DNA from 3 places in the Streptomyces sp. 3211.6 genome. Region 3 is predicted to be linked to each of the others. Evidence: riboswitches for the same ligand, from Rfam matches in the RefSeq annotation. Region 3 holds a riboswitch; each other region holds the start of a gene.
The links. A riboswitch is a leader RNA that binds a small molecule or an ion and turns the genes downstream of it on or off. The one in region 3 is predicted to bind thiamine pyrophosphate.

Region 1 (10,508 bases), 1.7 Mb from region 3:
GAGCTCGCCGGTCAGCTGCTCGTTCAGAAACTCGAGGACCTCGGGGTCGCCCTGCATCGCAGAGGCTCCTTCCAGGCAATGTCAGCGAGGTGACTGGGTAGTGCGCGCATCTTTGCACCGCCGTACGGGGCCGTCCAGTAAGTGCCTCCTTAGTATGAGTTGCTGGTAGTTGCCCGTTTCGTTTCGTACCTGGTCGTGACCACCCCGCCACGTCTGTCACCATGGAGGCATGGGTCAGCCGGACAGCCGGGAATTTCCGGGAGCAGAGCAGGTCGAGCTCCCTCCGGGGCAGCGGTTGCAGAGGGGCTGGCCGGTCACCCACTACGGTCCCGTCCCCAAGTTCAAGCCGGACCGCTGGGAGTTCCGCGTCTTCGGGGCGACGGCCGACGGTGAGAAGCACTGCTGGAACCACGAGCAGTTCGCGGCGCTGCCGTTCGACTCTGTGGTGGCCGACCTGCACTGCGTCACCAAGTTCAGCATGCAGGGCGCCGAATGGGGCGGGGTGCTGGCCCGCGAGATCCTCTCCCTGGCCCCGCCCGCCCCGCAGGTCACGCACGTGATGGTGTGGGCCGAGTACGGCTTCAGCTCGAACCTGAGACTGGCGGACTTCGCCTCCGACCGGACCGTCTTCGCCACCCACATGGGCGGCGAACCGCTGACGGCCGAACACGGCTTCCCGCTGCGCCTGGTGGTCCCGCACCTGTACGCCTGGAAGGGGCCCAAGTGGGTCCGGGGCATCGAGTACATGACCGCCGACCGCCGCGGCTTCTGGGAGGAGCGCGGCTACCACAACATCGGCGACCCCTGGCGCGAGCAGCGCTACTCGTACCAGGAGGGGCCGGGGGACGGTCCGGAGCTGTGACCCTCCCTTAGTGGTACTGGTGGACGACGGCGTGGCCCTTGCCGCGGCCGATCATCCACTTGTTGACCGGGGTCGTCACGACGAAGGCGAGCGCGAGCGAGACCGCGAGGGCGAACCAGAACAGCCCTTCCGAGAGGTGGGCGTCCATGGCCCCCGGCCAGACGGCGATGACGCCGTTGTCGATCAGCTCCATGACGGCGATCGACAGGGTGTCCGCGGCCAGCGCCACCCGGACGGCCGAACGGAGGTCCACGCCGGCGGCCAGGATGCCGCGCAGGGTGAGGGCGTAGCCGAAGAAGAACGCGAGGACGATGGCCAGGACCATCGTCGGGAGGTTCCCCCAGCTCAGGGCGGTGCCGACGATCATGCCGAGCACCTCGCCGATGGCGCAGCCGGTGAGGCAGTGGAGGGTGGCCTTGGCGGCCATGCCCCAGCCGACGGGTCCGGTGTGGTGGGCGTGGCTGCCGTGGTCGGCGTGGCTCTCGTGTCCGGCGTGGCCGCCGTGGCTCTCGTGACCGTGGTGTCCGTGGTCTCCGTGGTGGTGCTCGTGGTGCTCGTGGTGCTCGTGGTGCTCGTGGTGCTCGTGCGCCTGTTCCATGACTACCCCCTGAAGGCCCGGGGGAACGCCGGGTGGCGGTCCCGCCGACTGGTGGAACCGTATACCCCCCAGGGGTATTCCCTCAAGGATGTTCGCCGTGTCAGTGCAGGTCGCGGAGCTCCTTCAGCAGGGCCACGTCCGCCGCGTGCCCCTCCTTGCCGCCCGGCGTCTCGATGATCAGCGGTACGCCGTCCATCTCCGGGTGCGAGAACAGCTCGGCGAAGGCCTCGCGGCCGATGTGCCCCTGGCCGATGTTGGCGTGCCGGTCCTTGTGGGCGCCGACGCCTTCCTTGGAGTCGTTGGCGTGGATCAGCCTGAGCCGGCCCGCCCCGACCGTGTCCACCAGCAGGTCCAGCGTCTGCTTGGTGCCTCCCGGCTCGGCCAGGTCGTGGCCCGCCGCGAAGATGTGGCAGGTGTCCAGGCAGATGCCCAGCTTCTCGTGGTGGTCCAGCGCCTCGAAGTACGGGCCGAAGTCCCAGGTGCGCGAGCAGAGCGAGGAGCCCTGCCCGGCCGTGGACTCCAGCAGCAGGAACGGGTCGTCCTCGTGCGTCAGCTCGTCCAGCAGCGGCAGCATGTGCTCCCTGACCTGCGCGTACGCCGCCTCGCGCGGGCGGCCGCCGGTCGCCGACCCGGTGTGCACGACCACCCCGAGCGCGCCGATCTCCCGGCCCCGGCGCAGCGAGTGCCGCAGGGACTCCACCGACTTCTCCACGGTCGCCTCGGTGTGCGAGCCGAAGTTGATCAGGTACGGGGCGTGCACGTACGCCGGGACCGACTCCTCGGCGCACTGCGCGCGGAACAGCTCGTCCTGCGCCGGGTTCCCGGTCGGGGTGGCCCAGCCGCGCGGATTGGCGACGAAGACCTGGACGGCCTCGGCGCCCATCTCACGGGCGTAGGTCAGGCCCACCGAGGCGAGCCCGCCGGCGACGGGCACGTGCCCGCCCACGGGATTGCGAAGCACCGCTGCTCAGAGCCCCTTGGTCTTGATGGTGATCGTGCTGCCCTCGGGGGCGCTCTGCCCGGCGGGCAGCGACTGGGTGTCCACCGTGCTGCTGAAGGACAGGAAGGGGCGCTCCACCTTCACCTTGAAGCCCAGGGCCTCCAGGGTCTTGCGGGCCGTGTCCACGTCCTGGCCGGCGACGTTCGGCACCTGGACGGGGCGGGGGCCCTTGGAGAGGGTCAGCGTGACGGTGTCCCCGCCCGCCGCCTGGGTGCCCGCGGCGACCGACTGGTTCGCGACCGTTCCGGCGGGCGCGGGGGAGTTGACCTGGTCGGGGGCGGTCGCCACCTTCAGGCCGAGGGCCTCCAGCGCGGCGCGCGCCTGGTCGGCGGGCTGTCCGGTGACGCTGGGGACCTGCACCGGACGGCCCTTGCTGACCTGGAGGGCGACGGCGGAGTCGGGGGCCCGCTTCTGGCCGCCCGCCGGGTCGGTGGAGATCACCGAGCCCTGGGCCACGTCCTGGCTGAAGGCCTGCGTGACGATGCCCGGGGCCAGCCCGGCCTTCGTCAGCTCCGCCTTGGCGTCCTCCAGCGGGCGGCCCTTGAGGTCGGGCACGCTGACCAGCTCGGGGCCGCGCGAGACGGTCAGGGTCACCGCGCCGTTGCCGCGGATCTTCTTGCCGCCGGCGGGGTCGGAGTCCATGACCGTCCCGCGGTCGAAGGCCTCGCTGAACTTCCGGTCGACCTTCTTGACGCCGAGCCCGGCGGCGGAGAGCTCCGCCCTGGCCTGGTCCTCCGTCTTGCCGAGGAGGTTGGGGACCTTGGTGAACTGCCCGGAGTTGATGTACCAGACGCCGGTGCCGATGCCCAGGGCGAGCAGGACCGCGGCGATGACGAGGAACGTGCCGCGGCGCTGCCGACGGGGCGCTGGGGGCGCCTCGGGCGCCGGGGCGGGGGGCCGCTCCAGGCGCGAGGTGTGGTGCAGGACGGGCTCGGCGGCCTGCCCCGCCAGGGGGCGCGGGATCACGCTGGTGCGGTCCTCGGCGGCGGACCGTTCGGTGGACCGCGCCTGCGGCGGCACGGCGTCCAGCTCGGCCTCGCCTGTCCGCGCCCGCGCCTCGCGGGCCAGGCCCAGCAGGGCGGCGGCGTCCGTGGGGCGCAGCTCCGGAGTGCGGGCGGTGGCCCGGGCGACGAGCTCGTCGAGTGCGGCGGGGAGCCCGGGGACGGCGGCCGACGGGGGCGGGACGTCCTCGTTGAGGTGCTGGAACAGGACCTGCGCCGGGGTGCCGCCGGTGTGCGGCTTGGAGCCGGTGAGCATCTCGTACAGGACGACGCCGCAGGCGTAGACGTCCACGCGGGTGTCGTAGACCCCGTCCTCGATCTGCTCGGGGGCGAGGTAGGAGACGGTGCCGAGGACGGAGCCGGTGGTGTGGGTGGCGGCGTCCACGGAGCGGACCAGGCCGAAGTCCGCGACCTTGACCCGGCCGTCGTCGCCGATCAGGACGTTCTCGGGCTTGATGTCCCGGTGGACGAAGCCGGCGCGGTGGGCGGCGGCGAGGGCGGCGAGGACCGGTTCGAGGATGTCGAGCGCGGCCCGCGGCTGGAGCGCGCCGCGCTCGCGCAGGACGTCGCGCAGGGTGCAGCCGGAGATGTACTCCATCGCCAGGTAGGTGTACGGCCCGTCCGTGCCCTGGTCGAAGACGGCCACGACGTTGGGGTGGGCCAGGCGTGCGACGGACTTCGCCTCGCGGATGAAACGGTCCACGAAGGCCGTGTCGGCGGCCAGGTCCGGGTGCATGATCTTGAGCGCGAGGACGCGGTCGAGGCGGGTGTCGAGCGCCCGGTAGACCGTCGCCATGCCGCCTGCGGCGATGCGCGCGTCGACGCGGTAGCGGCCGTCGAGCACGCGCCCGACGAGGGGGTCATCCAGGGTCGTATCCACCCGGCGATTCTACGAGGACCTCCGCCACCCCCGGCCGGGGCGTCCACGCTTGCAGCGCAGCCGTGACATGCGGGGGCGGGGGCTCGGGGGGCGCGGGGGCGGGCCCGGCGAGGCGGTGCCGGTGGCTCGGGGTGCGGGGGCGGGGCGGCGGTGGGATGCCGGGCGGGGCCGGGGGAGGGCGGTGCCCCGTTCAGCGGTCTCAGAGCCGGTCTGGGGGTTTCCCGTCAGTCCCACTGTCCTTCCGGTCCGGGCCGCCCTGTCAAGGGCGCTCCCTTCGGTCGCGTCGCTGCGCGATCGCCTGCGGCGACCCTTGACAGGGTGGCCCGACGCGGAAGGACGATGAGACTGACGGAAAGCCCCAACCCATCCCTGAGACCGCCGAGTGGGGCCCCGCCCCCCGGATCCTGTCCGGCTGTCCGGTCACCGCCCGGCGGGACGCCGCCCCCCCATCCCACCGCCCGCACTCGGGGGCGGGTGGGCAGGCGCCGTTCCGCGTCCGCCCCTCGAGGGGGAGATGGCGTGCCCCCGTCGCGAGCCCCGCGGCCCCCTCAGAACGCCGGCCGCTCCGGGTCCAGGGTGGCGCGGCCCTCCGTCGGGGACGAGGCTTCCGCGAAGCGGCGTTGCGGGATGCGGCCCGCTCGGTGGGCCAGGCGGCCCGCCGAGACGGCGTCGCGCATGGCCGCCGCCATCAGGGCCGGCTCCTGGGCGCGGGTGACCGCCGAGGCCAGCATGACCGCCGCGCAGCCCAGCTCCATCGCCAGGGCGGCGTCCGACGCCGTCCCCGCCCCCGCGTCCAGGATCACCGGGACCCCGGCCCGCTCCACGATCAGCTCGAAGTTGTGCGGGTTGCGGATGCCCATCCCGGAGCCGATCGGGGAGCCCAGCGGCATGATCGCCGCGCAGCCCACGTCTTCCAGCTTCCGGGCCAGCACCGGGTCGTCGTTGGTGTAGGGGAGGACCGTGAAGCCCTCGTCGACCAGGACCTCCGCCGCGTCCAGCAGTTCCACCGCGTCCGGCAGCAGGGTCCGTTCGTCCGCGACCACCTCCAGCTTGACCCAGTCCGTGCCCAGGGCCTCCCGCGCCAGCCGGGCCGTCAGGACGGCCTCGCCGGCGGTGAAGCAGCCCGCGGTGTTCGGCAGGACCGCGATGTCCAGCTTGGACAGCACCGACAGGACCGAGCCCTGCACCGTCGGGTCCAGGCGGCGCATCGCCACCGTGGTCAGCTCGGTGCCGGAGGCGATCAGGGCGCGTTCCAGGATCTCCAGGCTCGGGGCGCCGCCCGTGCCCATGATCAGGCGGGAGGAGAAGGTCCGGCCGCCCAGGGCGAACAGGTCGTCGGCCATCGCGCTCAGCCTCCCTGGACCGCGGTGAGGACCTCGACCCGGTCGCCGTCGCCGACCGGGGTGAGGGACCACCGGCCGCGTGGGACGACCGTCTCGTTGAGGGCGGCGGCCACGCCGGACGGGGCCGTGGTGAGGGTGGCGACCACCGCGTCGAGGGTGGTGCCGGCCGCGACCTCGCGCGGCTCGCCGTTGACGGAGATGGTCATGCGTACGACTCCTGACGTGCGGGGGAGAAGCGGCGGGGGGAGAACGGACGGGCGATCTCCGGCACGGCGCCGGTGGTCAGCAGCTCCGCCATCACGTCGCCGGTGAGCGGGGTCAGCAGCACCCCGTTGCGGTAGTGGCCGGTGGACAGGTGCAGTCCGGGCAGGTCGGTCGGGCCGAGCAGCGGGGCGTTGTCGGGGGAGCACGGGCGCAGCCCGGCCCGGGTCTCGACCAGCGGCAGCTCGGTGATGCCGGGGACCAGCTCGTGGGCGTCGCGCAGCAGCTCGTAGACCCCGCCCGCGGTGACGGTGGTGTCCCAGCCGAGTTCCTCGCTGGTGGCGCCGATGACGAGCTCGCCGTTCTCGCGCGGGACCAGGTAGACGTGGCTGCCGCGCACCACGGCCCGTACCGTCCGGGACAGGAACGGCGCGTAGGCGGGCGGTACGGCCAGCCTCAGCACCTGTCCCTTGACCGGCCGTACGGGCGGCAGCACCTGTTCCGGTACGCCCTCCAGCCGGCCGCTGAGCGAGCCCGCTGCGAGGACCACCTGGTCGGCGAGGAGCTCCGTGCCGTCGTCGAGGAGCGCCCCGCGGGCCCGGTCGGCGGTGACGAGCAGCCGGCGTGCGCCGGCGCGGTGGATGCGCACCCCGGCCCGCTCGCAGGCGGTGAGCAGGGCGGCGGCGAGGCGGCGCGGGTCCACCTGGTGGTCCCCGTCGACGCGCAGCCCGCCGCGCACCCCGGGGGCGAGCATGGGCTCCAGGCGGCGGCACTCGCGGCCGGTGAGCCACTCGGATTCCAGGCCGCAGCGCCGCTGGAGGGCGTGCAGTTCCCGCAGGTGGAGGCGGTCGTCGGCGTCGAGGGCGACGGCGAGGGTGCCGCAGGCGCGGTAGCCGAGGTCCATGCCGCCGCTGGCTTCGGTGAGCTCGGCGGCGAACTCCGGGTAGCGGGCGGCGGAGGCGAGGTTGAGCCCCAGCAGGGTCTCCTCGCCGTAGTGCAGCTCGGTGACGGCGGCGAGCATGCCGGCCGCGACCCGGGCGGCGCCGCCCCCGGGGTCGGGGTCGGCGAGCGCGGTGCGCAGCCCGTGCCGGGCCGCCCGCCAGGCGGTGACCAGGCCGATGATCCCGCCACCGATGACGAGGACGTCGTGGCGGACGTCGTGGCCCCGGTGGTCGGATCCCTTGTCGGATGCGTGCATGGGCGTCCAGCCCCTCCCTTCGCCGGCATGACCCGGATCAGGTTCGTACGGTCGGAGGCCGGCCAGCCTCCCTCTCAGCCCGGTGCGCCCGGACTCCCGCGATAGGTACGGTGGCCAGACTAACCCCGGGGCCGGTGGCGGGTAAGGCTGCCTCCCCGCGCCGGGCGGCCCCCGCTTTCCTGACAGGTCGTCAGGTGGCTAGGCTGACCGTGTGAGTGAGCAGACGCAGCAGCAGACGCAGCAGCAGACGGAACAGACGGAGCAGCCGGGGCCCGGCGTGGTGATCGTCGGCGCCGGCATGGCCGGCGTGCAGACCGCGGTGGCCCTGCGGGACCAGGGCTGGACCGGCCCCGTGACCCTGCTGGGCGCCGAACCCCACCAGCCCTACGACCGCCCCCCGCTCTCCAAGGCGGTGCTGCTCGGCAAGGCCGAGGACTCCGCCTTCGACGTCGACTTCGAGGGCCTGCGCATCACCCTGCGCCTGGGGACCGAGGTCACCGGCCTGCGCGCCGCCGACCGCGAGCTGGACACCGAGGCCGGACCCGTCCCGTACGAGGTCCTGGTCCTGGCCACCGGCGCCACCCCGCTGACCCTGCCCGGCACCGAGGGCGTCCCCGGCGTCCACCTGCTGCGCACCCTCGACGACGCCGCCCGGCTGCGCCCCGTGCTCGCCGCCGCCCCCGGGGTCGTGGTGGTCGGGGCCGGCTGGATCGGCGCCGAGTTCGCCACCGCCGCCCGCGAGGCCGGCTGCGCCGTCACCGTGGTCGAGGCGGCCGACCGGGTCCTGGCCGGGGCCCTGCCCGCCGAGGTCGCCGCCCCCATGGCCCGCTGGTACGAGGGCGCCGGCGCCACCCTGCTCACCGGCGCGAAGGTGGCCGGGATCGAGGAGGGCCGGGTGCTCCTCGCGGACGGCGGCGAGCTGCCCGCCGGGGCCGTCGTCGTCGGCATCGGCGCCCGCCCCGCCACCGACTGGCTCGCCGGCAGCGGCGTCGAGCGGGGCCCCGACGGCTCCGTCACCGCCGACGCCCACCTGCGCACCTCGCTGCCCGGGGTGTACGCCGTCGGCGACTGCTCCTCCTTCCCGTCGGCCCGCTACGGGACCCGGCTGCTGGTCCACCACTGGGACAACGCCCTCCAGGGCCCCCGCGCCGTCGCGGCGAACATCGTCGCCGGGGAGGCCGTCCAGGCCTACGACCCGGTGCCGTACTTCTGGTCCGAGCAGTTCGGCCGCTTCGTGCAGTACGCGGGCCACCACGGCGGCGCCGACACCCTGCTGTGGCGCGGCGACCCGGACGGCGACACCTGGTCGGTGTGCTGGCTGCGCGGGGACGTGCTCGTCGCCGTCCTGGCCGTGGGCCGGCCCCGGGACCTGGCCCAGGGGCGCAAGCTGATCGAGTCGGGCACCCCCGTCGACCCGGCCAAGGTCGCCGACCCGGGCGTCCCGCTGAAATCGGCCGCCGCCTGACGGACCCCTCCGACAGGGGTCCGTGCCCGGGCCCGCACCCGCACCCGCACCCGGCCCCGGGCCCCGGCCCGGACGCCTGTCCGCCCACCGGCCCGGACGCCAGTCCGCGCACCGGCCCGGACCCGGACGGACGGGGCCGGGTACCGGGCGCCCCGCCGAGGTGGCAGGCTTGTGTCCGTGACCGAGATTGACGCAAAGATCGATGCCCTAGTCCCCTCCTGGCTGTACCTCCCCGACATCGCGGAGATGCTCGACGTCGAGGTGACCCGGGTCCGCCAGATGGTCAAGGAAGGGCAGCTGATCGCCGTACGCCGGGGCGAGAACCGCGCGCTGCAGGTTCCGGCCCAGTTCATCGACGGCGACAAGGTCGTCAAGGGGCTCGTCGGCCTGCTGACCGTGCTGCGCGACGACCGCTTCTCCGACGAGGAGATGCTGGAATGGCTGTTCACCGAGGACCCCTCCCTGCCCGGTACCCCCGTGCAGGCGCTGCGGGAGAACCGCGGCACGGAGGTGAAGCGCCGCGCTCAGGCGCTCGCCCTCTGACCGGCTGATCCACGGATGCGGGCGGGCCGGGTAACCTCGGCCCGCCCGCACTCCATCACCGCCAAGGGGTACTCCCATGCAGCAGCTGTCCGACGCCCGGCTCTACCTGTGCACGGACGCCCGCAAGCGGCAGGGGGACCTCCCCGAGTTCCTCGACGCCGTCCTGGCCGGCGGCGTCGACATCGTCCAGCTCCGCGACAAGGGCATGGAGGCCGGCGAGGAACTCGAACACCTCCAGGTGTTCGCCGAGGCCGCCCGCCGCCACGGCAAGCTGCTCGCCGTGAACGACCGCGCCGACGTCGCGCACGCCATCGGCTCCGACGTCCTGCACCTCGGCCAGGGCGACATCCCCGTCCCCGCCGCCCGCGCCATCCTCGGCCGGGACGTCCTGATCGGCCGCTCCTGCCACGCCGAGTCCGAGGTCGACGCCGCCGTCGCCGAACCGGGCGTGGACTACTTCTGCACGGGCCCCTGCTGGCCCACCCCCACCAAGCCCGGCCGCTACGCCCCGGGCCTCGGCCTCGTCCGCTACGCGGCCTCCCTGGAGCAGGACCGCCCCTGGTTCGCCATCGGCGGCATCGACGCCGCGAACCTGGACGAGGTCCTCGACGCCGGAGCCACCCGCGTCGTGGTCGTCCGTGCGATCACCGAGGCCACCGACCCCGGGGCCGCCGCCGCCGACCTGGCCAAGCGCGTCCGCGCCCGCCTCGCGTGACGGATCCCGGGCGGCCGGTCTCGTAGCCCACTCGTGCGGAGCTCGTGCCGCGCTCGGGCCCGCGCCCGGGTGTCCAAAAATCTGTCCAATGGATGGACAGTGCTTCGGCGTCCGGCGGGGCGCGTCTAACCTGCCCATATGGCCCTTGGTACCGCTTCCACCTGGTCGGACCGTGCACACACGGTCCGCGACCTCCTCGCGTCCGGAGCCTCGTATTCCTTCGAGTTCTGGGCCCCCAAGACCGAGAAGGGCGAGCGCAACCTCTGGAACGCGCTCCGCCGGATCGAGGCGGTCTCCCCGAGCTTCGTCTCCGTCACGTACGGAGCCGGCGGCTCCACCCGGGGCGGCACCGTCCGCGCCACCCAGCAGATCGCCGCCGACACCACCCTGACCCCCGTCGCGCACCTCACCGCCGTGGACCACTCCATCGCCGAGCTGCGCCACGTGATCGGCCAGTTCGCCGACGCCGGCATCCGCAACATGCTCGCGCTCCGCGGCGACCCGCCGGGCGACCCCATGGGCCCGTGGGTCAAGCACCCCGAGGGCGTGGACTACGCGGCCGACCTCGTCCGCCTGCTCAAGGAGTCCGGCGACTTCTGCGTGGGCGTCGCCGCCTTCCCCGAGATGCACCCCCGCTCCGACAACTGGGATACGGACATCCGGTACTTCGTGGACAAGTGCCGCGCAGGTGCGGACTACGCC
Region 2 (10,508 bases), 1.6 Mb from region 3:
GAGGACCCCTCATGACCCAAGGCATCCTGCGGCAGATCCTCGACTACTCCAGCCGCGCCAACCCGTACCCGCTGTACGAGGAGCTCCGCAAGACCCCGGTGTTCCACGACGGGGACGGCCCGTACGTCGTCAGCACCTACCACGAGATCAAGGGCCTGCTGCACGACCCGCGCATCAGCTCCGACGCCCGCAACCTGACCCCGACGGCCGGCGACCCGCTGAGCCAGGCCGACGAGGGCGGGAGCGAGGTCCTGCCCCCCTCCTTCCTGAAGCTCGACCCGCCCGACCACGACCGGCTGCGGCGGATGACCAACCGGCCCTTCGGGCCTCCGCACTCCCCGCGCCGGGTCGAGCAGATGCGCGGCGAGCTCGGCGGCATCGTCACGGGGCTGATCGACACCATCGCCGCGAAGGGCGACCCGAACCGGATCGACCTGGTGGAGGAGTTCTCCTACCCCTTCCCGGTGACCGTCATCTGCCGGCTGCTGGGCGTGCCGCCCGAGGACGAGGCCCGCTTCCACGTCTGGGCCGACACCCTGGCCGCGAGCCTGGACCCCGATCCGGACGCCGATCCCGCGGAGCGGGCCAAGAAGACGGAGGGCGCCCGCATGGAGCTCGGCATGTACCTGGCCGGGCTGATCGAGGAGCGGCGCAAGAACCCGACCGGGGACATGCTCTCGGAGCTGGCGACCGGGCAGGGCCCGGACGGCACGATGAGCACCATGGAGGTGCTCAGCACGGCGGCGCTGCTGCTGATCGCCGGCCACGAGACCACCGTCAACCTGATCACGAACGGCATGCTCACCCTCCTGCGCAACCCGGAGCACCTGGACCGGCTGCGCTCCGACCCGGACGTGGCGGTGCCGATGGTGGAGGAGCTGCTGCGCTTCGAGCCCCCGGTGCAGCTGCTGCCGCAGCGCAGCACCCTGACCGACATCGAGGTCGCAGGGGTGACCATCCCCAAGGGCTCCTCGCTGTGGCTCATCCTGGCCTCCGGAAACCGCGACCCGAAGCGGTTCGAGGACCCCGACCGCTTCGACCCCGACCGCCCGGACGTCCAGCACCTGGGCCTGGGCAGCGGCATCCACAGCTGCTTCGGGGCGCCGCTGGCCCGGCTGGAGGCTGCGCTGGCCCTGAGCGAACTGGCCCGCAGGCTGGAGAACCCGCGGCTGCTGGAGGACCCGCCGCCCTACCGGCAGAACGCGGTCCTGCGCGGCCCGCGCCACCTGCCCGTCGCCGTCGACGGCATCCGGGCGGCCTGATCCGCGGGCGGCGGCTCAGGCCACCGGAAGGACGACCACCTCGGAGGGCGTGAAGGCCACCGCGATCCGGTCCCCCACGGCCGGCGCGGCGGCCAGAGCGCACTCCGCCTCCAGTACGGGTCCCTCCTCGGGCCGCAGCAGCAGGGCCACGTGCGTCCCGCGGAAGGTACGGGATTCCACCACGCAGTCCAGCCCGGCCGCGGCGGGCACCACCCCGGCCGGCCGCACCAGCAGCCGCTGCTCCCCCTCGGGGGAGCCCTCCGGCACCGGGACCTTCCCCCACGGGGTGGCGGCCGCACCGCCGGTGACGGTGGCCGGGACCACGTTCTCGAAGCCGAGGAACCGCGCCACGAACTCCGACGCCGGCCGCTGCCACACCTCCAGCGGGGTCCCCGCCTGCGCGATCCGCCCGTCCCGCATCACCACCACCCGGTCGGCGAGCGCGAAGGCCTCGCCCTGGTCGTGGGTGACGGCCAGCACGGTGGTGCCCAGCCTGGAGAACAGTCCCTGGAGCTCGACCACCAGCCGCTCGCGCAGCCCCCGGTCCAGCTGGCCCAGCGGCTCGTCCAGCATCAGCAGCCGGGGCGAGGGGGCCAGCGCCCGGGCCAGAGCGACCCGCTGCTGTTCGCCGCCCGACAGCGAGGCCACGGCCCGGCGCTGGGCCCCGGGCAACCCCACGAGGTCCAGCAGACGGGCGACCCGCTCCTCGTACTCCGGCTTCGCGGAGCGCCGTACGCGCAGGCCGAAGGCGACGTTCCCGCCGACGTCCCGGTGCGGGAACAGCTGGTGGTCCTGGAACATCAGACCCACCCCCCGCCGGTGCACCGGCACCCCGGCCTGGTCGGCGCCGCCCAGCAGGACCCGTCCGGCCGAGGGCCGCTGGAGCCCGGCCACCACCCGCAGCAGGGTGGACTTGCCGCTGCCGCTCGGTCCCAGCACGCAGACGGTCTCGTGTTCGGCGACCTCCAGGTCCACCGCGTCCAGGACCGCCCGGTCGCCGAAGCGGACCGTCACCCCTTCGAGCCGGAGCAGGGTCATCAGAACTCTCCCGAGGTCTTGTCGGGTCGCAGTCGCTCCAGTACCAGCAGGGACACCGCGCACACCAGCATCAGAATCGTGCTCAGGGCCATGGCCTGCCCGTAGTTCATCTCACCGGCCCGGCCCAGCAGTCGGGCCACGGCCACCGGCAGCGTCGGGTGGTCCGGCCGGGCGATGAACACCGTCGCGCCGAACTCGCCCAGCGAGACCGCGAAGGCGAAGCCCGCCGCGATCAGCACCGCCCGGCGCACCAGCGGCAGGTCCACCTCCCGCCACACCCGCAGCGGCGAGGCCCCCAGCACGGCCGCGGCCTCCCTCAGCCGCCCGTCGACGGCCCGCAGCACCGGCAGCATGGTCCGCACCACGAACGGCACCCCGACCAGCGCCTGGGCCAGCGGCACCAGGATCCAGGAGGTCCGCAGGTCCAGCGGCGGCCGGTCCAGGGTGATCAGGAACCCGAAGCCCACCGTCACGGCGGACACCCCGAGGGGCAGCATCAGCAGCGCGTCGAAGCCCCGGACGAAGCGGCCCGCCCGCCGGGCCAGCGCCGCGGCCGCGAGGCCGCCGACGGCCAGGGCGATCCCGGTGGCGGCGAGCGCGTACTGGAGGGAGTTCCAGATGGCCTCCAGCGGCGGCACCAGAAACGTTCCGCCCCCGGCACCGGCCTCCTGGAGCGCCCGGTAGAACCCGAACCCGTACCCGCCGGGGGCATCGAGGGACCGCTCCACCAGCACCGCGAGCGGGGCCACGATCAGCAGCGCCACCGTCAGCAGCACCCCGCCCAGCAGCCCGCGCTGCGCCCAGCCGCGCGGCGGGTGCGCGGTGCGCGCGGGGTCGACCAGCCGCAGCGCGGTCTCCCTGCGCCGCACGGTCCAGGCGTGCACCCCGAGGATCACCCCGACGGCGGCGAACTGGACCAGCGTCAGCACCGCGGCCGTCGGCAGGTCGAGCAGCTGCGCCGTCTGCCGGTAGACCTCGACCTCCAGCGTGGCGTACGAGGGCCCGCCGAGGATCTGCACGACGCCGAAGGAGCTGAAGGTGAACAGGAACACCATCAGCGCGGCGGCGGCCACCGCCGGGGCCAGCGCCGGCAGGGTCACCCGCCGCCAGGCCGCGAACCGCCCGGCGCCCAGCACCCGGGCGGCCTCCTCCTGGCGCGGGTCCAGCTGCGCCCAGAGCCCGCCGACCGTGCGGACGACGACGGCGTAGTTGAAGAACACGTGGGCGAGCAGGATCGCCCAGACGGTGGTGTCCAGCCGCACGCCCCACACCTCGTCCAGCAGCCCCCCGCGCCCGACCAGGGCCAGGAAGGCGGTGCCGACGACCACGGTCGGCAGCACGAACGGGACGGTGACCAGGGCCCGCAGCAGCTGCTTGCCGGGGAAGGAGAAGCGCGCGAACACGTAGGCGCCGGGCAGCGCGACGATCAGGGTGAGCGCGGTCGAGGCGAGCGCCTGCCAGGTGGTGAACCAGAGCACGTCGGCGATGTCCGGCTGGGCGAGCACCTCGCCGATCCGGCCGAACTGCCAGCCCTCCCCGGTCTTGAGCCCGCGGCCGACGATGGCGGCCACGGGGTAGGCGAAGAACAGCCCGAAGAAGGCGAGCGGCACGGCCATCAGGGCCATCCTGACGGCGGTGGCCCGCCCGCCCTCCGCCGGGGCGCCGTCGCGTACTACTTCACGACGATCGAGGACCATGCCTTGACCCACTGGTCACGGTTCTTGGCGATGGCCTCGGGGGCCACGTTCTCCGGCTTCTCGACGACCACGCCGTGCTTGGTGAACACCTCCGGCAGCTTCGCGTCCTTGACCACCGGGTTCACGAACATCTGGAGCGGCATGTCCTCCTGGAACTTCTTGCCGATCAGGAAGTCGATGAGGGCCTTGCCGCCCTCCTCGTTCTTCGCGCCCTTCAGCAGGCCCGCGAACTCGACCTGGCGGAAGCAGGTTCCGGTGGCCACGCCCGTGGGGGCCTCGGCCGGCTGGGGCTCGCCGTAGAGGACCTCGACCGGCGGGCTGGAGGCGTAGGAGACGACCAGCGGGCGGTCGCCCTTGGCCTTCTTGCCGCCCGCGGAGCCGGAGAAGCGCTCGTTGTAGGCCTGCTCCCAGCCGTCGACGACCTCGACGCCGTTGGCCTTGAGCTTGCTCCAGTACTCCTTCCAGCCTCCCCCAGAGGCTTCGCCCTGGGAGGTGCCCCCATCGCCGTACTTGCCGACGGAGGCGAGGAGGAAGCCGAGGCCGGGCGAGGAGGTCGCGGCGTTCTCGGTGACCAGCAGGTTCTTGTACTCGGGCTTGACCAGGTCGTCCAGGGTCTGCGGCGGGGCGATCTTCTTGTCGGCGAAGTAGGCCTTGTCGTAGTTGACGCAGATGTCGCCGGAGTCGACCGGGGTGACGCGGTGCTGCCGGTCGAGGACGAACTCGGGCTTGACCTCCGCCAGGCCCTTGGCCTCGTACGGGGTGAAGATCCCGTTGTCGAGGGCGCGCGAGAGGAGCGTGTTGTCGACGCCGAAGAAGACGTCGCCGCGCGGGGAGCCCTTGGTGAGGATCTCCTGGTTGAGGGCGGCGCCGGCGTCCCCGGACTTCAGCACCTTGACGGTGTAGCCGCTCTGCTGCTCGAACTCCTTGAGGACCGGCTCGCTGACGTTGAAGGAGTCGTGCGAGACGAGGGTGACGGTCTTGGACTTCGGCGATCCGCTCGCGGCGGCCCCGCCCTCGTCCTTGCTGCCGCCGCCGCACGCGGTCAGCGTGCCGACGCCGAGGGCGGCGGCCAGCGCCGCACCCGCGATCTTCTTGGTGGTGCTCACGGTTGATTCCTCCTGGGTATGACCAGGAGAAGACGCGGCCCCGCCCGGGCGCTCTGGTGGAGCGCGGCGCCCGGGCAGGGCGCAACAGCTTGAGGTGGTGACCGAACTTCCTACCCAGAATGACCTGGGCGAGGTTCAGAGGGTCTGCGGCCACGGTGCTCGATCCAAAAACGTGTTGCCGCACTCTCAGCGCTGTGGCGCTCCCCTGTCGGAATATGCAGATGTACGCGGGCCAGACTACCGCTCGCTCGCCGCGAGCTGTCCGCACGCTCCGTCGATCTCCTGGCCGCGGGTGTCCCGGACGGTCACGGGCACGCCGTGCCGGGCGATGGCCTCGACGAAGGCCTTCTCGTCCTCGGGGCGCGAGGCGGTCCACTTCGAGCCGGGCGTCGGGTTCAGCGGGATCAGGTTGACGTGCACCCGCTTGCCCTTGAGCAGGCGGCCGAGGAGGTCGCCGCGCCAGGCCTGGTCGTTGATGTCGCGGATCAGGGCGTACTCGATGGAGATCCGGCGGCCGGACTTCTCCGCGTACTCCCAGGCCGCGTCGAGGACCTCACGGACCTTCCAGCGGGTGTTCACGGGGACGAGGGTGTCGCGCAGCTCGTCGTCCGGGGCGTGCAGGGAGACGGCGAGGCGGCACTTGAAGCCCTCGTCGGCGAACCGCAGCATGGCCGGAACCAGGCCGACGGTGGAGACCGTGATGCCGCGCTGCGACAGGCCCAGCCCGTCGGGCTCGGGGTCGGTGAGCCGGCGGATGGCGCCGACGACGCGGTTGTAGTTCGCGAGCGGCTCGCCCATGCCCATGAAGACGATGTTGGACAGGCGGGCCGGGCCGCCGGGGACCTCGCCGTCACGCAGGGCGCGCATGCCGTCGACGATCTGGTGCACGATCTCGGCGGTGGAGAGGTTGCGGTCGAGGCCGGCCTGGCCGGTGGCGCAGAACGGGCAGTTCATACCGCAGCCGGCCTGCGAGGAGATGCACATGGTGACCCGGTCCGGGTAGCGCATCAGGACGGACTCCACGAGGGTGCCGTCGTGCAGCTTCCACAGGGTCTTGCGGGTCGTGTCGTCGTCGCAGCTGATGTGCCGGATGACGTTCATCAGCTCGGGGAGCAGCTCCTGCTGGAGCTTCTCGCGCGAGGCCGCCGGGATGTCGGTCCACTCCGCCGGGTCGTGGGCGTAGCGGGCGAAGTAGTGCTGGGAGAGCTGCTTGGCCCGGAACGGCTTCTCGCCGATCGCGGCGACCGCCTCGCGGCGCTCGGCCGGGGTGAGGTCGGCCAGGTGCCGGGGCGGCTTCTTGGCCCCTCGCGGAGCGACGAAGGTGAGCTCACCCGGAGCGGGACGGGGGGCCATGCGGTACTCCTCGGTACGACGGGGTGGGGGTCACCCCGCGCGTGCAGGGCCGGTCCGCTGCGGCTCTCGGCCGCCGGACGGAAAGGGCGCGCCGCGTGAAGGCGGCGCGCCCTCCAGGATAACCCGGCCCGGACCCGTCAGCCGGTGCCGACGAAGGCCGCCAGCAGCAGCCAGACGACCGGGGCCGTCGGGAGCAGCGAGTCGAGGCGGTCCATGATGCCGCCGTGGCCCGGGAGCAGCGTCCCCATGTCCTTGATGCCGAGGTCGCGCTTGATCATCGACTCGCCCAGGTCGCCCAGGGTGGCGCTGACGGCGACGGCCAGGCCCAGCAGCAGGCCCTGCCACCAGGAGCCCCCGTCGATCAGGAACTCCATGCACAGCGCACCGGCCCCCATGGCGAAGGCCACGGCGCCGAGGAGTCCCTCGCGGGTCTTCCCGGGGCTGATGCGGGGTGCCAGCTTGGTCTTGCCGAAGCGCCAGCCGACGGCGTACGCCCCGGTGTCGCTGACGACGGTCAGCAGGAGGAAGGTCACCACCCGCTGCGGGCCGTCCTCGGCCGTGAGCAGCATCGCGACGAACGTGGCCAGGAAGGGCACGTAGAACGCCGCGAAGACGCCCGCGGTGACGTCCTTGAGGTAGTCCTCGGGCGGTTCCGTCATCCGCCAGACGAGCACCGCCAGCGCGGTCAGGGCCATGGCGACCCAGGCGCCCTCGGCCCCCCGGACGAAGCCGGCGATGACCATCGCCGCGCCGCCGACCGCGAGCGGGACCAGCGGGGCCTTGATGCCCTTCTTCTCCTGGAGCCGGGAGGTGAGCTCCCACAGACCGACGACGACGGCGACGACGATCACGCCGACGAAGACGGCCTTGACGATGAACAGCGAAGCGAAGATCACCGCGCCGAGGCCGACGCCGACCCCTATGGCGGCCCGCAGATCCCGCCCCGCGCGCTTCTTCTGCGGCGGGGGCGAGGCGTCCTGCGGTGCCTGCGAAGGCGGGGGCGGGGGGCTGGGCATGGGCTCCTGCAACGGCATCTCGGTACGGAGCGGGGGGCCGCCGGCGAAGGCGGCCCCCCGATCGCGTGCTTCCCGGTCGTCGAACGCACGGCCGGCGGCATCGGGCACGATGGGCATGGGCGCAGTCTGCGGGCCCACCAGCGCATCGTATGCGGGACCCGCCGGTACCGGCTCAGCGGCCCAGGGAGAGTCGTTCATCAGACCTCGAGGAGCTCGGCTTCCTTGTGCTTGAGCAGCTCGTCCACCTGCGCGACGTACTTCGCGGTGGTGTCGTCGAGCTCCTTCTCGGCGCGGCGCACCTCGTCCTCGCCGGCCTCCTTGTCCTTGACCAGCTTGTCGAGGGCGTCCTTGGCCTTGCGGCGCACGGAGCGGATGGAGACGCGGGAGTCCTCGGCCTTGTTCTTGGCGACCTTGATGTACTCCTTGCGGCGGTCCTGCGTCAGCTCGGGGAAGGTCACCCGGATGATATTGCCGTCGTTGCTGGGGTTGACGCCCAGGTCGGAGTCGCGGATGGCCTGCTCGATGTTGCGCAGGGCGCTCTTGTCGAACGGGGTCACGACGGCCATGCGCGGCTCGGGCACCGAGAAGGAGGCGAGCTGGTTGATGGGCGTGATGGCACCGTAGTAGTCCGCCACGATCTTGTTGAACATCGCCGGGTGCGCACGGCCCGTGCGAATCGCGGCGAAGTCTTCCTTGGCGACGACGACGGCCTTCTCCATCTTCTCCTCGGCCTCGAGGAGGATTTCTTCGATCACCACGTGCTCCTGCATGTCAGATATGGATGGTTCAGGCGGGCGGGGCGGTGCGCGGGCCGCCCGGACCGGGCCCCGGGGGGCCCGGTGCGACGGGCTCAGGCCCGGGTGCCCTGGTCGCTCACGAGCGTGCCGATCTTCTCACCCTTGACGGCGCGGGCGATATTGCCCTCGGCGAGCAGTTCGAAGACCAGGATCGGCAGCAGGTTGTCGCGGCACAGCGTGATGGCCGTGGCGTCGGCGACCTTGAGGTCCCGGGACAGCACCTCGTTGTACCCCAGCGCGTCGAACTTCACCGCGTCCGGGTTGGTCTTCGGGTCGGAGTCGTAGACCCCGTCGACGCCGTTCTTGCCCATGAGCAGGGCCTCGGCGTCGATCTCCAGGGCACGCTGGGCGGCCGTGGTGTCGGTGGAGAAGTACGGCATGCCCATACCGGCGCCGAAGATGACGACGCGGCCCTTCTCCAGGTGGCGGACGGCGCGCAGCGGGATGTACGGCTCCGCGACCTGGCCCATGGTGATGGCGGTCTGGACGCGGCTGTCGATGCCCTCCTTCTCCAGGAAGTCCTGGAGGGCGAGGCAGTTCATGACGGTGCCGAGCATGCCCATGTAGTCGGACCGCGCCCGGTCCATGCCGCGCTGCTGCAGCTCGGCGCCGCGGAAGAAGTTGCCGCCGCCGATGACGACCGCGATCTCGGCGCCGTCTCGGACCACGGCCGCGATCTCGCGGGCGATGGCGTGCACGACGTCAGGGTCGACACCCAGCCCGCCGCCGCCGGAGAAGGCTTCGCCGGACAGCTTCAGCATGAAGCGGCGACCCTTCTTGTCGTGGTCGCTCTTGTCGTGGGATGCGGTGTGGGGGTCCACGCCCTGATTCATGGAGATCTCCTCGTGCACATACGAAGAAGGCCATTGCCGGTGGGTCCTCGCGGTTCCCTCTGCGGCAATGGCCTCCTCGTCAGATCTGCGGTCGTCCGGCGCAAGCGTGGACGACTGCCTCAGACCCTATCGGGGTCCGGTGTCCGTCGCGTACGGACGGACTCAGATGCCGACCTTGATGCGGGCGAAGCGCTTCAGGGTGACACCGGCCTCGTCCAGAACCTTCTGGACGGACTTCTTGTTGTCCAGCGCGTACGGCTGGCCGAGCAGCGTGGCGTCCTTGAAGAAGCCGTTGACGCGACCCTCGACGATCTTGGCGATCGCGGCCTCGGGCTTGCCCTCGGCGCGGGTGGTCTCCTCGGCGACGCGGCGCTCGGACTCGACGATCTCGGCCGGGACGTCCTCGGCGGTGAGGTACTTCGGCGCGAAGGCGGCGATGTGCTGGGCGATGCCCTTGGCCAGGTCGGCGTCGGCCTTGTCCAGCTCGACCAGGACACCGATCTGCGGCGGCAGGTCGGGCATGGTGCGGTGCATGTAGGAGGCCACGAAGGCACCCTCGTACGCCGCGAAGCGGTCCAGGACGATCTTCTCGCCGAGGTTGGCGTTGGCCTCGTCCACGAACGCCTGGACGGTCTTGCCGGGCTCGATCTCGGACGCCAGCAGCGCCTCGATGTCGGCGGGCTTGGTGGCGGCCACGTGGGCGGCGAGCTGGTCGGCGACGGCCAGGAACTTCGGGCTCTTGGCCACGAAGTCGGTCTCGCACTTGAGCTCGACGAGCACGCCGGAGGTGGCGTCCTCGGAGATCAGGGAGGTGACGGCACCGTTCTCGGCGGAACGGCCCTCGCGCTTGGCGACACCCTTCAGGCCCTTGACGCGCAGGATCTCGTTGGCCTTGGTGACGTCGCCGTCGGCCTCGACGAGCGCGTTCTTGCAGTCCAGCATGCCGGCGCCGGTGAGCTCGCGGAGCTTCTTGACGTCAGCGGCGGTGTAGTTCGCCATGAGTCTGTGATTCTCTCTCGAAGTCGTAGATCTACGGGTGAACGGCGGAGGAGCGCGCTCGTGGCGCGGCTCCCCCGCCGTCATCGTCCGTGCTGCGAGTGCCCGGCGGATGAACGCCGGGCGCTCTCAGTGGGTCAGGCCTGCTCGGCGGCCGGAGCCTCGGCAGCGGGAGCCTCGGCCGCGGGGGCCTCGGCAGCCGGGGCCTCGGCCACGGGGGCCTCGGCGTCAGCCTTCTTCTCGCCCTCGAGCAGGTCGCGCTCCCACTCGGCGAGCGGCTCGGCGGCGGCCTTCTCGCCCGGCTTCGAGTCACCGGTCGCAGCGCCGGAACGGGCGATGAGGCCCTCGGCGACGGCGTCGGCGATCACGCGGGTGAGCAGGGTGACGGAGCGGATGGCGTCGTCGTTGCC
Region 3 (10,508 bases):
TGCTCGGCCGGCACGCCGAACCGTTCCGCCAGCTCGTTCACCAGGCCCGTGCAGGCCATGTCCGGGTAGCGGTTGAAACGGTGGGCGGCCGCGACCGCGGTCTCCAGGACCCCCGGCAGCGGCGGGTAGGGGTTCTCGTTCGAGGACAGCTTGAAAGCGACGGCCCCGCCCTCCGCGGCGGGCTTGCCGGGCTTGTAGGTGGGGATGCCGTCCAGCTCGGCGCGCAGCTTCGGGCTCTTCTCGCTCACCGCAGGTCCTCCTCGACCGTCCCGTCGACGTCTCCGTCGACTCAATACTGCTCACCTTATGAGGATTCCGCCGATCCGAGAATGGCGGGCGCCAGGAACACAGGGGGAGCGCGCGCATATATGCGTGCGCCGGTGGCCCGCGCCGTGGCGCGCGTCCCTCGTGCAGGTGAGTTGCGAACGGTCCGGGGCCGCCGCGTTTTGGCATGCTCGTACCCGCCGACAGGCCCCACCCTTGGCTCGCATCGCCAAATACCTTCAATTCCAAGGTCATTGGGGGTGGCGAACCAAGCAGAATCGTGCCTGTCAACCCGTGCATATGCACCTGAACCACCCTGCCCTCCGAGCCCTACTATCGGCTCGCCATGACAGCAGCAGGGAAGCATCACGTGAGCCGGGCCGAGACCACCCGGCGGGTCGGCGGCCGACAGGGCCGCGCCGGCATCAGGGACGTGGCCGCCGCGGCGGGTGTGTCCATCACAACCGTCTCCGACGCGCTCAATGGCAAGGGGCGGCTGCCGGACGCCACCCGCCGCCACGTCCGCGAGGTGGCCGACCGGCTGGGCTACCGGCCATCCGCCGCCGCCCGCACCCTCCGTACCGGAAAGTCGGGCCTCATCGGCCTCACCGTGACGACGTACGGGGATGAACCTTTCACCTTCACCGAATTCGCCTACTTCGCCGAGATGGCGCGGGCCGCGACCTCCGCCGCCCTCGCACGCGGCTACGCCCTCGTCATCCTCCCGGCCACCTCACGGCACGACGTCTGGTCCAACGTGGCCCTGGACGGCACCGTCGTCATCGACCCCTCGGACCACGACCCGGTGGTCAGCGAGCTCGTCCGCCAGGGCCTGCCCGTGGTCTCCGACGGCCGGCCCGCCGGGTCCCTCCCCGTCACCGCCTGGGTCGACAACGACCACGAGGCCGCCGTGCTGGGCCTGCTCGACCACCTCGCCGCCGCCGGGGCCCGCCGTATCGGGCTGCTGACCGGCACCACCACGGACACCTACACCCGGCTCTCCACGACCGCCTACCTCAGCTGGTGCGAACGCGTCGGCCAGGACCCGGTGTACGAGTCCTATCCCGCCCACGACCCCTGCGCCGGAGCCGTCGCCGCCGACCGGCTCCTGGCCCGGCCCGACCGCCCCGACGCCGTCTACGGACTCTTCGACCCGAACGGCACCGACCTCCTCGCCGCCGCCCGGCGCTACGGGCTGCGGGTCCCCGAGGACCTGCTCCTGGTCTGCTGCAGCGAGTCCACCGTCTACGCGAACACCGAGCCGCCCATCACCACCCTCTCCCTCAAGCCGCGCCGCATCGGTACCGCCGTCGTGCAATTGCTGATCGACGCGATCGAGGGGGTCGACACCGGACGTCCCGTCGAACAGGTCGTCCCGACCGAGCTGATCATCCGTACGTCCTCGCAGCGCAGAACCCCCCGGACCACCATCAGCCCCCCGCGCTCGCCGTCCCAGGACTGACCACCGGACCGCCGTATCGGCGGGGCCGGGCGGCCCCGCCGATGATTTCAACAACCCCTATATCGGGTGAAAACGGCAGGAAGGCTTGGTTCCGCCCAGGATTCACCACCCCTGGTGCGTCACAGAGCGCGAGCCGCATTCCTATGATGGGCGCACGACATCACGGACCCTCCGCCCCAGAGGTGAGCAGGGTCCGCAGATGTACGGCAGCGCGACGGTGGTGGAGGGGTCGATGACTCAGGGGGCCGGTCAGGGACCCGCGATGCGGACGGACACGCTGCGGGACTTCCGGGTGCCCGTCAACGAACCCGCGCCGTACGCCGTGTCCGCCGGCCTGCCCGGGGAGACGCCCGTGTACGGCGAGTACCCCGCGTACTACACCCCGGAGGCCGTTCCGCAGCAGCGCACGGGCGACGCCGCCCACCCGGAGTTCCCGGCCGCCGGCCCCGAGGACGACCTCGACGGCTACACCCCCACCCAGCGCGACCTGCCCGTGATCGGGCGCGGCGCGACGGGCGGGCCCGGAGACACCGTCCAGGTCCAGTACGTCCCGCAGGAGGCCCCGGGCGCCGGCCCCGGCCCCCTCTACGTCGTGGGCGACGTGCACGGCTACCTCGACGAGCTCATCCACGAGCTCCAGGCGCAGAACCTGATCGACGCCGACTGCCAGTGGTCCGCCGGCAACGCCCGGATCTGGTTCCTCGGCGACTTCACCGACCGCGGCCCCGACGGCATCGGCGTCATCGACCTCGTCATGCGGCTGTCCGCCGAGGCCGCCGCGGCCGGGGGCTACTGCAAGGCCCTGATGGGCAATCATGAGCTGCTGCTCATCGGCGCGAAGCGGTTCGGCGACACCCCCGTGAACTCCGGCGCCGGCACCGCCACCTTCCAGGCCGCCTGGCTGCTCAACGGCGGCCAGCGCGCCGACATGGAGCGCCTGGAGGACGTCCACCTCCAGTGGATGTCCCGGCTGGACGCGGCCACCCTGGCGGACGGGCACCTGCTGCTGCACTCCGACACCACCGCGTACCTGGACTACGGCGACTCCATCGAGGACGTCAACGACACCATCCACGAACTTCTCAACCGCAACGACGCCGACACCACCTGGGACCTGTTCCGGAAGTTCACCAAGCGCTTCGCCTTCCGCGACGAGGAGACGGGCCCGCAGGCCGTGCGCCGGCTGCTGGCCACCTACGGCGGCAGCCGCGTAGTCCACGGCCACAGCCCCATCCCGTACCTGCTCGGCGAGGTGGGCACCGAGGACGGCGACGAGGCACACGGGCCGGAAGCCGTCGACGGACCGCACGTGTACGCGGACGGGCTCGCCATCGCGATGGACGGCGGCGTGACAATGGCGGGCAAACTGCTGGTCCAACAACTGCCGCTGCGCGACTGAGTGTTCACCGAGCGGGGTATTTCCCGAAAGTCCCTGTCACCCCATGGCCGGGGCGCTCTACCATCGCCCTGTCCGTAGCAGGCTCTCCTCCGTTCTGCGCCGGCGCCCGGTTCTACGCGGGCAAACCGGCTCGTACGGAGCATCGGGGGATGCACATGACCAGCGGTCCGCACCTGCTCACCGAAGACCGACCCGAATTCGACCGGCTCCTCGACGAGGCGCTGCGCACGGCGGACGAACGGCCCGAGCTCGCCGCCCTCGGCGAACGGCTGAACGCCGAACAACTGCGCACCATGGCCCTGAGCGCCATCGCACTCCTGACCGCCGCCGCTGCCGCCGAGTACACCCACTACGTGAAGGTCCGGGAGGAACTGCGCGACGAGGCCCTGTCGGGCCGCGCGAACACCGACGTGGACACCGCCGAGGACGGCGACGGCCAGGGCGACGGCGGGGGCGCGGGCGTGAGTGCCGTGGTCGCCGTCCTCGCACCGGTCCTGGCGGGCGCCGCCATGCTGATCTTCCTGCTGGTGGGCTACTGCCTGAAGGCCGTCGATCCCGAACCTGCCTTCGCACGCACGATGCTGACGGCGGGTTGGCTGTTCGGCGGGCTCACCGTGGTCGCCCTGGTCTTCGCGGTGGTCTCGCTCCTCGTGGCGGCCCTCCGCAACAGCTCCACCGAGGTGGCCGCGGAGGAGAGCGTGCCGATACCCGACGATCTCGCGCGGGCCCGGGAGGCCTGGCGCAACGCGCTGCTGGAACGGGGCATCATGCCGTTCCTGCGCGACGCGCTGGCCGACCCCACCGCCGGGACGGGCTACCCGGTGCCCCGTACGCCGGGGGCTGGGCGCATCCCCCAGCTGGGATACACCCGGCCCGACTTCAGCAGCCCGTCCGACGGCGCGCCGGGAGCGCGGCCCGGCTACTCCAGCCCGGACTTCACCAGCCCGGACTTCGGCGGCCCGGAGCACCGGCCGGACTGAGGTCCGGAGCGGTCCGGTCCGGACGGGCGGCCTGGCGGTCCGCGTCGACCGCCGGGCGAGGACCGTGTCGGCGCCTCGGCTCACCCCGTGCCGCCAATCGGGCCAACTCAGACTTTCCCGGCGTGCCGCCCCCCGGCACGCTGCCCCCGCTCCCTAAAGTCCCCGACGATCCAGCCGACCCGGCCGGCCGCGAGAACGTACGGCCCACACCAGCGGACGGGACCCGTGAGACCAAAAGTCTGTCTGAACATGATCGTCAAGGACGAGGCCCCCACCATCCGGAAATGCCTCGATTCGGTACGCCCGCTGATCGACACCTGGGTGATCGTGGACACCGGCTCGACCGACGGCACCCAGGACGTCATCCGGGACTGCTTCGGGGACCTCCCCGGCACCCTCTACGAACGCCCGTGGAAGGGCTTCGACGGCAGCAGGACCGAGGCCATCGAGCTCGCCCGCGACAGTGCCGACTACCTGCTGTTCATCGACGCCGACGACGCGATGGAGGCAGAACCCGGGTTCCGGATGCCGGAGCTGACCCTCGACGCCTACCGGATCGCCCTGCACGACGGCCCGATCGTCCACTACCGGGCGGCACTCGTCTCCACCCGGCTGCCCTGGCGTTATGTCGGCGTGCTCCACGAGTACATCGACTGCGGCGGCGAGTACAGCCTCGGAACGCTCGAAGGCGTCCACATCCTCAGCATCGGCGGAGGTGCCCGGCTCCGCGAGGAAGGTCAGCGTCAGAAGTACCTGCGCGACGCGGCGGTCCTCGAACAGGGGCTGGTCAAAGAGCCCGAGAACGCCCGCTACATGTTCTACCTCGGGCAGAGCTGGCGCGACGCGGGCGAGCAGGAGAAGTCCCTCGCCGCCTACGACCGCCGGGCGGCCATGGTCGGCTTCTACGAGGAGACCTACCTCGCGCGGGTCTACGCCGCACGGGCCGCCGCGAGGCTGGGACGGCCCTCTGCCGAGGTGATGGACCGCTACCTGCGGGCCTTCGAGAGCCGCCCGTCGCGCGCCGAGGCGATCGGAGATCTGGCGGGTCTCTGCCGAGTGGAGGAGCGATGGCCACTGGCCTACATGTTCGCCAAGGAGGCCGCCCGGATCCCCTACCCGAAGGACATCCTGTTCGTGGAGTACGCCTGGCACGAGTGGCGCGCCCTCGACGAACTCGCCATCGCCGCGTACTGGGTCGGCGAGTACCGCGAGTCCCTGGAGTGCTGCGAGCGCCTGCTGAGCGAGGGGAAGCTGCCCGACGAGCACCGCGAACGCGTCGTGGGGAACCTGGACTTCGCTCGGAAGAAGCTGGGCCGGGCGGTGTTTCACGTGAAACCGGCTGTTTCACGTGAAACATCGCCGACTTCGGCCTAGTCCACGGCCCGGCGACTCAGCGGATGCGTCCCGCGCCTCCCCCAAGAGGTCGCGGGACGGCTCGTCCGGCCGGGTCAGTCCGCCAGAGGCAGGTAGACGCGGTTGCCCGAGGCGGCGAATTCGGCGGACTTCTCCGCCATCCCCGCCTCGATCTCCTCGGCCTTCAGGTCACCGCCGTGCTCACGGCGGATGTCCTGCGAGATCTTCATCGAGCAGAACTTCGGACCGCACATGGAGCAGAAGTGCGCGGTCTTGGCCGGCTCGGCCGGAAGCGTCTCGTCATGGAACTCGCGGGCCGTGTCCGGGTCGAGGGCCAGGTTGAACTGGTCCTCCCAGCGGAACTCGAACCGGGCGTCCGAGAGGGCGTCGTCCCACTCCTGGGCGCCCGGGTGGCCCTTGGCCAGGTCCGCCGCATGCGCCGCGATCTTGTACGTGATGACGCCGGTCTTCACGTCGTCGCGGTTGGGCAGGCCCAGGTGCTCCTTCGGCGTCACGTAGCAGAGCATCGCGGTGCCCCACCAGGCGATCATCGCGGCGCCGATGCCGGAGGTGATGTGGTCGTAGGCGGGCGCCACGTCCGTGGTGAGCGGGCCGAGCGTGTAGAACGGCGCCTCCTCGCAGATCTCCTGCTGAAGGTCGATGTTCTCCTTGATCTTGTGCATCGGGACGTGGCCCGGGCCCTCGATCATCGTCTGCACGTTGTGCCGCTTGGCGATCGTGTTCAGCTCGCCCAGCGTCTTCAGCTCCGCGAACTGTGCGGCGTCATTGGCGTCCGCGATGGAGCCGGGGCGCAGGCCGTCGCCCAGCGAGTACGTGACGTCGTACGCCGCGAGGATCTCGCAGAGCTCCTCGAAGTTCGTGTAGAGGAAGTTCTCCTTGTGGTGCGCCAGGCACCAGGCGGCCATGATCGAGCCGCCGCGCGAGACGATGCCGGTCTTGCGGCGGGCGGTCAGCGGCACGTACGGCAGCAGCACGCCGGCGTGGACCGTCATGTAGTCGACGCCCTGCTCGGCCTGCTCGATGACCGTGTCCTTGTAGATCTCCCAGGTCAGGTCCTCGGCCCGGCCGTCGACCTTCTCCAGCGCCTGGTAGAGCGGCACGGTGCCGATCGGGACGGGGGAGTTGCGCAGGACCCACTCGCGCGTGGTGTGGATGTTGCGGCCGGTCGAGAGGTCCATGACCGTGTCCGCGCCCCACTTGGTGGCCCAGGTCATCTTGTCGACCTCCTCCTCGATGGAGGAGGTGACAGCGGAGTTGCCGATGTTGGCGTTGACCTTCACCAGGAACCGCTTGCCGATGATCATCGGCTCGATCTCCGGGTGGTTCACGTTGGCCGGGAGCACCGCGCGGCCCGCGGCGATCTCCTCGCGGACGACCTCCGGGGAGACGTTCTCGCGGATCGCGACGTACTCCATCTCCGGGGTGATCTCCCCCCGGCGGGCGTACGCGAGCTGCGTGACGGCCTGGCCCCCGCGGCCGCGGCGCGGCAGGCGCGGGCGGCCGGGGAAGACCGCGTCGAGGTTCTTGAGGCCGCCGCGCGGCGAGGTGTGCTTGATCCCGTCGTCCTCGGGGCGCACGGGGCGGCCCGCGTACTCCTCGGTGTCGCCGCGGCCGATGATCCAGTTCTCGCGCAGCGGCGGCAGGCCGCGGCGCACGTCCGTCTCGATCTGCGGGTCGGTGTACGGACCGGACGTGTCGTAGAGCGTGACGTCCTTGCCGTTGGTGAGGTGGACCTGGCGGACCGGCACCCGGATGTCGGGGCGGGAACCCGGCAGGTATCCCTTGTGCCAGCCGGGCTGGCGCTCGGTCTGGCCGTCGGCGTTCTCGCCGACGGCAGGCGTGCGTGCATCCTGAATGGTCATGAGACCTGATCTCCCTACGCCGGCATTACCCGGTAACAGGTTCGGCGGTCGACGCAGCCTCCTCCCGTACGCAATCTCCTGCGCGTACGGTGATCAGCGCCCTCTCAGCCCGGTGCTCCGAGCTCCCGCGTTGTGCAAAGTAGCCCCCACGCTAGCGTCATCTGTGGCGTGCTGAACAGTGGGCCCCCTCATCTCTTGCGATGATCTGCCGGTGACGACCTCGCCGCCGCCCCCCAACGAGCCCACAGAGCCCCGTGGCCACACCGGTCACGAGCACGCCTCCCACGGGCATCCGGCCGGGAGCCCACCCGGGCATTCCCACGGCCACGGGCATTCCCATGGGCACGGTCCCGCCGCCCCGGTCTCCAAGCACCTGCGCCGGGTGATCTCCGCCGTACTGATCCCCTTCGCCGCCGCCGTCTTCGTCGGCCTCGTGGTGCTGTGGCCCGGGGGCGCCCCCGCCCACGAGCGGACCGGAGTGGGCTTCGACCGCCAGACGCAGCAGGGCAAGGTGGTCGCGCTCGCCGACATCGACTGCAAGTCGGTGAACGCCGCGCAGGTTCCCCCCTCCGGCAACGCCGCCGCCCCCGGGGGCGCGTCGCAAGCGGCGCCGGGCGGTGCGTGCAAGAGGGCGACCGTCGAGGTGGGCACCGGACCGGAGAAGGGCCGCGTCTTCTTCGAGATCGTCCAGCCCGGTGCGCCGCGGCAGCTCGCGAAGGGCCAGGAAGTGGTGGTCGCCTACGCGCCGGACGCGCCGCGCGACCTCCAGTACTCCGTGATCGACCTGAACCGGAAGTTCCCGATGACCCTGCTCGCGGGCATCTTCGCGGTCGCCGTGGTGGTCGTCGGCCGGATGCGCGGGCTGTTCGCACTCATCGCGCTCGTGGTCAGCTTCGGGGTGCTGACCCTGTTCATCCTCCCGGCGATCCTCCAGGGCTCCAACCCTCTGGTCGTCGCGGTCGTCGGGGCCAGCGCGATCATGCTGATCGCCCTCTACATGTGCCACGGCCTGACGGCGCGCACCTCGGTCGCCGTCCTCGGCACCCTGGTCTCCCTGCTGCTGATCGGCCTGCTGGGCTCGCTGTTCATCGACTGGGCGTTCCTGAGCGGGAACACGGACGACAACACCGGGCTGATCCACGGGCTCTACCCGGACATCGACATGAGCGGTTTGCTGCTCGCGGGCGTGATCATCGGATCGCTGGGCGTCCTCGACGACGTGACGGTCACCCAGACCTCGGCCGTCTGGGAACTCCACCAGGCGGACCCGAAGATGGGCCCGCGCGCGCTGTACCGGGCGGCCATCCGGATCGGGCGCGACCACATCGCGTCCGTAGTCAACACCCTCGTACTGGCCTACGCGGGTGCCGCGTTGCCCCTGTTGCTGCTGTTCTCCATCGCGAACAGCAGCATGGGCACCGTGGCGAACAGCGAGCTGGTGGCGGAGGAGATCGTACGCACCCTCGTGGGTTCGATCGGGCTCGTGGCCTCCGTCCCCGTCACCACGGCGCTGGCGGCGCTGGTGGTGTCCGCGGACCGGCCCGGCCCTGACGCGGCCGCTCCCGTGCCGGAAGCGCCACCGGCCCGCCGGGGCCGGGGCCGGCGGCGCAAGCGCTGAGGGCCCGGGGAACGGCCCCTGGCAGGCAGGGGGCCCTCAGCCCGCGTTCTGCTCCTTCTGCTGCTGCGCCTCGGCGAGGATCCTGCCGAGTTCTTCGTCCAGGGTCTCCTCGAAGTCGCCGAGGCTGCGCTCCTGCCCGAGCGGAACGATCCGGTCGGTCCGGTCGAGGAACGCGACGAGCGGAGCGGCGCCGGCCCGGAACCGGGCCCGGTCACCGCCGACCTGGAGGCGGATGTGGACGTCCGAGAGCTCTCCCGGTTCGGTGGGGGCGATGTGCACATCGCCGTCACCGCACGGCCCGTTGATCCCGTCGAGAAGCAGTTCCCGGCCGAACGCCCAGGTCACGGGGGCGTCTCCGGGAAGGTGGAAGGTCAGGCGTACGGCGTAGGGGTCCCGGGCGTCGTACCGGAGTTCCACCGGGATCCGGAACGCGAGCTCCTCGGAAACGAGGAAGCTCATCATGACCTCTGCCTGTACCGACTCGCGCATTGCCTACCCCGCTGTAGTGGAAGTGGCCAGGAATGATCCCCCAGGGCCCTCTTGACAAGGGTGGTGGAAGCGCCAGCAGATCACAAGGAGTGAGTTTTCAGATACTGATAGAGAAGGAGAGGGTGCTCAACAGCGCGCCTACTTCACTCCGTAGTCGATCGACTACACAGAGCAAGCGCGACTCTTGGTGAACAGGTAGAGAAATGGCCATGGTCGCGGCGGTGTCGCCGGCCGTGATCGGGATGGCCGCGCACACCGTGCCCAGGGCGTACTCCTGACGCTCGGTCACCGGCTGCATCCGCTCCAGGGAGCCGATCCGCTCCTCCAGCGCGTGCATGTCCCGCACGGTGTACGGCGTGATGCCCTCGACCGGGTGACGGTCGTAGTAGTCCCTGCGCGTCTTCTCGTCCAGCTGCCCCAGCAGGCACTGCCCGATGGCGTGCGCGTGCGCGGTGGCGCGGAAGTCGGCCCATTCCTCACAGGCCGGGTTCGCCGGGGTGTCCGAGACGCCCACGACCTCGATCTCACCCTCGCGGTAGACCGCGAAGTAGACGGGGGCCCCGACCACGTCGCGGAAGTGCGCGAGCGAGTCGAGGATCATGCTGCGACGTTTCTGCTGAAGTCCCCCGTGCCCCAGCCTGGCAGCCGCGTCGCCGAGGACGAACACCCCGCCCTCCCGGCGCAGATAGCCCTCGTGCGTCAGGGTGCGCAGCAGGTGGTACGCGGTGGGGAGCGGGAGCCCGGCCTCGCGCGCCAGCTGTTTCGCCGGGGCTCCCCCGCTATGGGAAGCCGCCGCTTCCAGTAGCCGCAGCGCCCTCTGTACCGAGCCGATCAGCGTCGGCACACCGGCATTGTGGACCGGAGACACAGCTCACCCCCAGGCGTGGCGGCGGGCCCGGGGGCCCGCCGGCGCCCAGGAACGGCACGGATTGCCAGCCTATCCACCGATTGCCACGGGATGAGGGGTTTGCCGGGGCAGGTTCGCCCACCTGGCGCAATGCCCGTACGGGCCCGGGACGGCCTACCAGTCGCTGGAGGAGCTCTTCGCCCCGCCGCCCGT

Region 1: it holds a riboswitch for thiamine pyrophosphate, as region 3 does, so the genes downstream of both, thiO (glycine oxidase ThiO) here and thiC (phosphomethylpyrimidine synthase ThiC) in region 3, are expected to answer to the same signal.
Region 2: it holds a riboswitch for thiamine pyrophosphate, as region 3 does, so the genes downstream of both, BX286_RS26385 (thiamine ABC transporter substrate binding subunit) here and thiC (phosphomethylpyrimidine synthase ThiC) in region 3, are expected to answer to the same signal.

Annotation. Positions count from the first base shown of each region.
Region 1 is NZ_RBXC01000001.1:2,395,721-2,406,228, reverse strand. It holds gene bfr (bacterioferritin) at 1-57, opposite strand, end outside; gene BX286_RS11170 (sulfite oxidase-like oxidoreductase) at 230-862, shown strand; gene BX286_RS11165 (DUF4396 domain-containing protein) at 870-1,460, opposite strand; gene BX286_RS11160 (deoxyribonuclease IV) at 1,561-2,421, opposite strand; gene pknB (Stk1 family PASTA domain-containing Ser/Thr kinase) at 2,428-4,341, opposite strand; gene BX286_RS11150 (thiazole synthase) at 4,890-5,684, opposite strand; gene thiS (sulfur carrier protein ThiS) at 5,690-5,890, opposite strand; gene thiO (glycine oxidase ThiO) at 5,887-7,083, opposite strand; TPP riboswitch at 7,081-7,193, opposite strand; gene BX286_RS11135 (NAD(P)/FAD-dependent oxidoreductase) at 7,295-8,548, shown strand; gene BX286_RS11130 (Rv2175c family DNA-binding protein) at 8,726-9,091, shown strand; gene thiE (thiamine phosphate synthase) at 9,168-9,806, shown strand; gene metF (methylenetetrahydrofolate reductase [NAD(P)H]) at 9,945-10,508, shown strand, end outside.
Region 2 is NZ_RBXC01000001.1:5,671,190-5,681,697, reverse strand. It holds gene BX286_RS26400 (cytochrome P450) at 12-1,262, shown strand; gene BX286_RS26395 (ABC transporter ATP-binding protein) at 1,278-2,300, opposite strand; gene BX286_RS26390 (iron ABC transporter permease) at 2,300-3,916, opposite strand; gene BX286_RS26385 (thiamine ABC transporter substrate binding subunit) at 3,973-5,103, opposite strand; TPP riboswitch at 5,193-5,320, opposite strand; gene rlmN (23S rRNA (adenine(2503)-C(2))-methyltransferase RlmN) at 5,341-6,456, opposite strand; gene BX286_RS26375 (phosphatidate cytidylyltransferase) at 6,594-7,670, opposite strand; gene frr (ribosome recycling factor) at 7,670-8,227, opposite strand; gene pyrH (UMP kinase) at 8,323-9,102, opposite strand; gene tsf (translation elongation factor Ts) at 9,265-10,101, opposite strand; gene rpsB (30S ribosomal protein S2) at 10,236-10,508, opposite strand, start outside.
Region 3 is NZ_RBXC01000001.1:4,102,123-4,112,630, reverse strand. It holds gene hisC (histidinol-phosphate transaminase) at 1-248, opposite strand, end outside; gene BX286_RS18955 (LacI family DNA-binding transcriptional regulator) at 611-1,726, shown strand; gene BX286_RS18950 (metallophosphoesterase) at 1,944-3,125, shown strand; gene BX286_RS18945 (hypothetical protein) at 3,275-4,105, shown strand; gene BX286_RS18940 (glycosyltransferase) at 4,355-5,479, shown strand; gene thiC (phosphomethylpyrimidine synthase ThiC) at 5,554-7,341, opposite strand; TPP riboswitch at 7,336-7,480, opposite strand; gene BX286_RS18930 (YibE/F family protein) at 7,520-8,959, shown strand; gene BX286_RS18925 (SsgA family sporulation/cell division regulator) at 8,996-9,448, opposite strand; gene BX286_RS18920 (IclR family transcriptional regulator) at 9,546-10,292, opposite strand; gene BX286_RS18915 (DUF5326 family protein) at 10,470-10,508, opposite strand, start outside.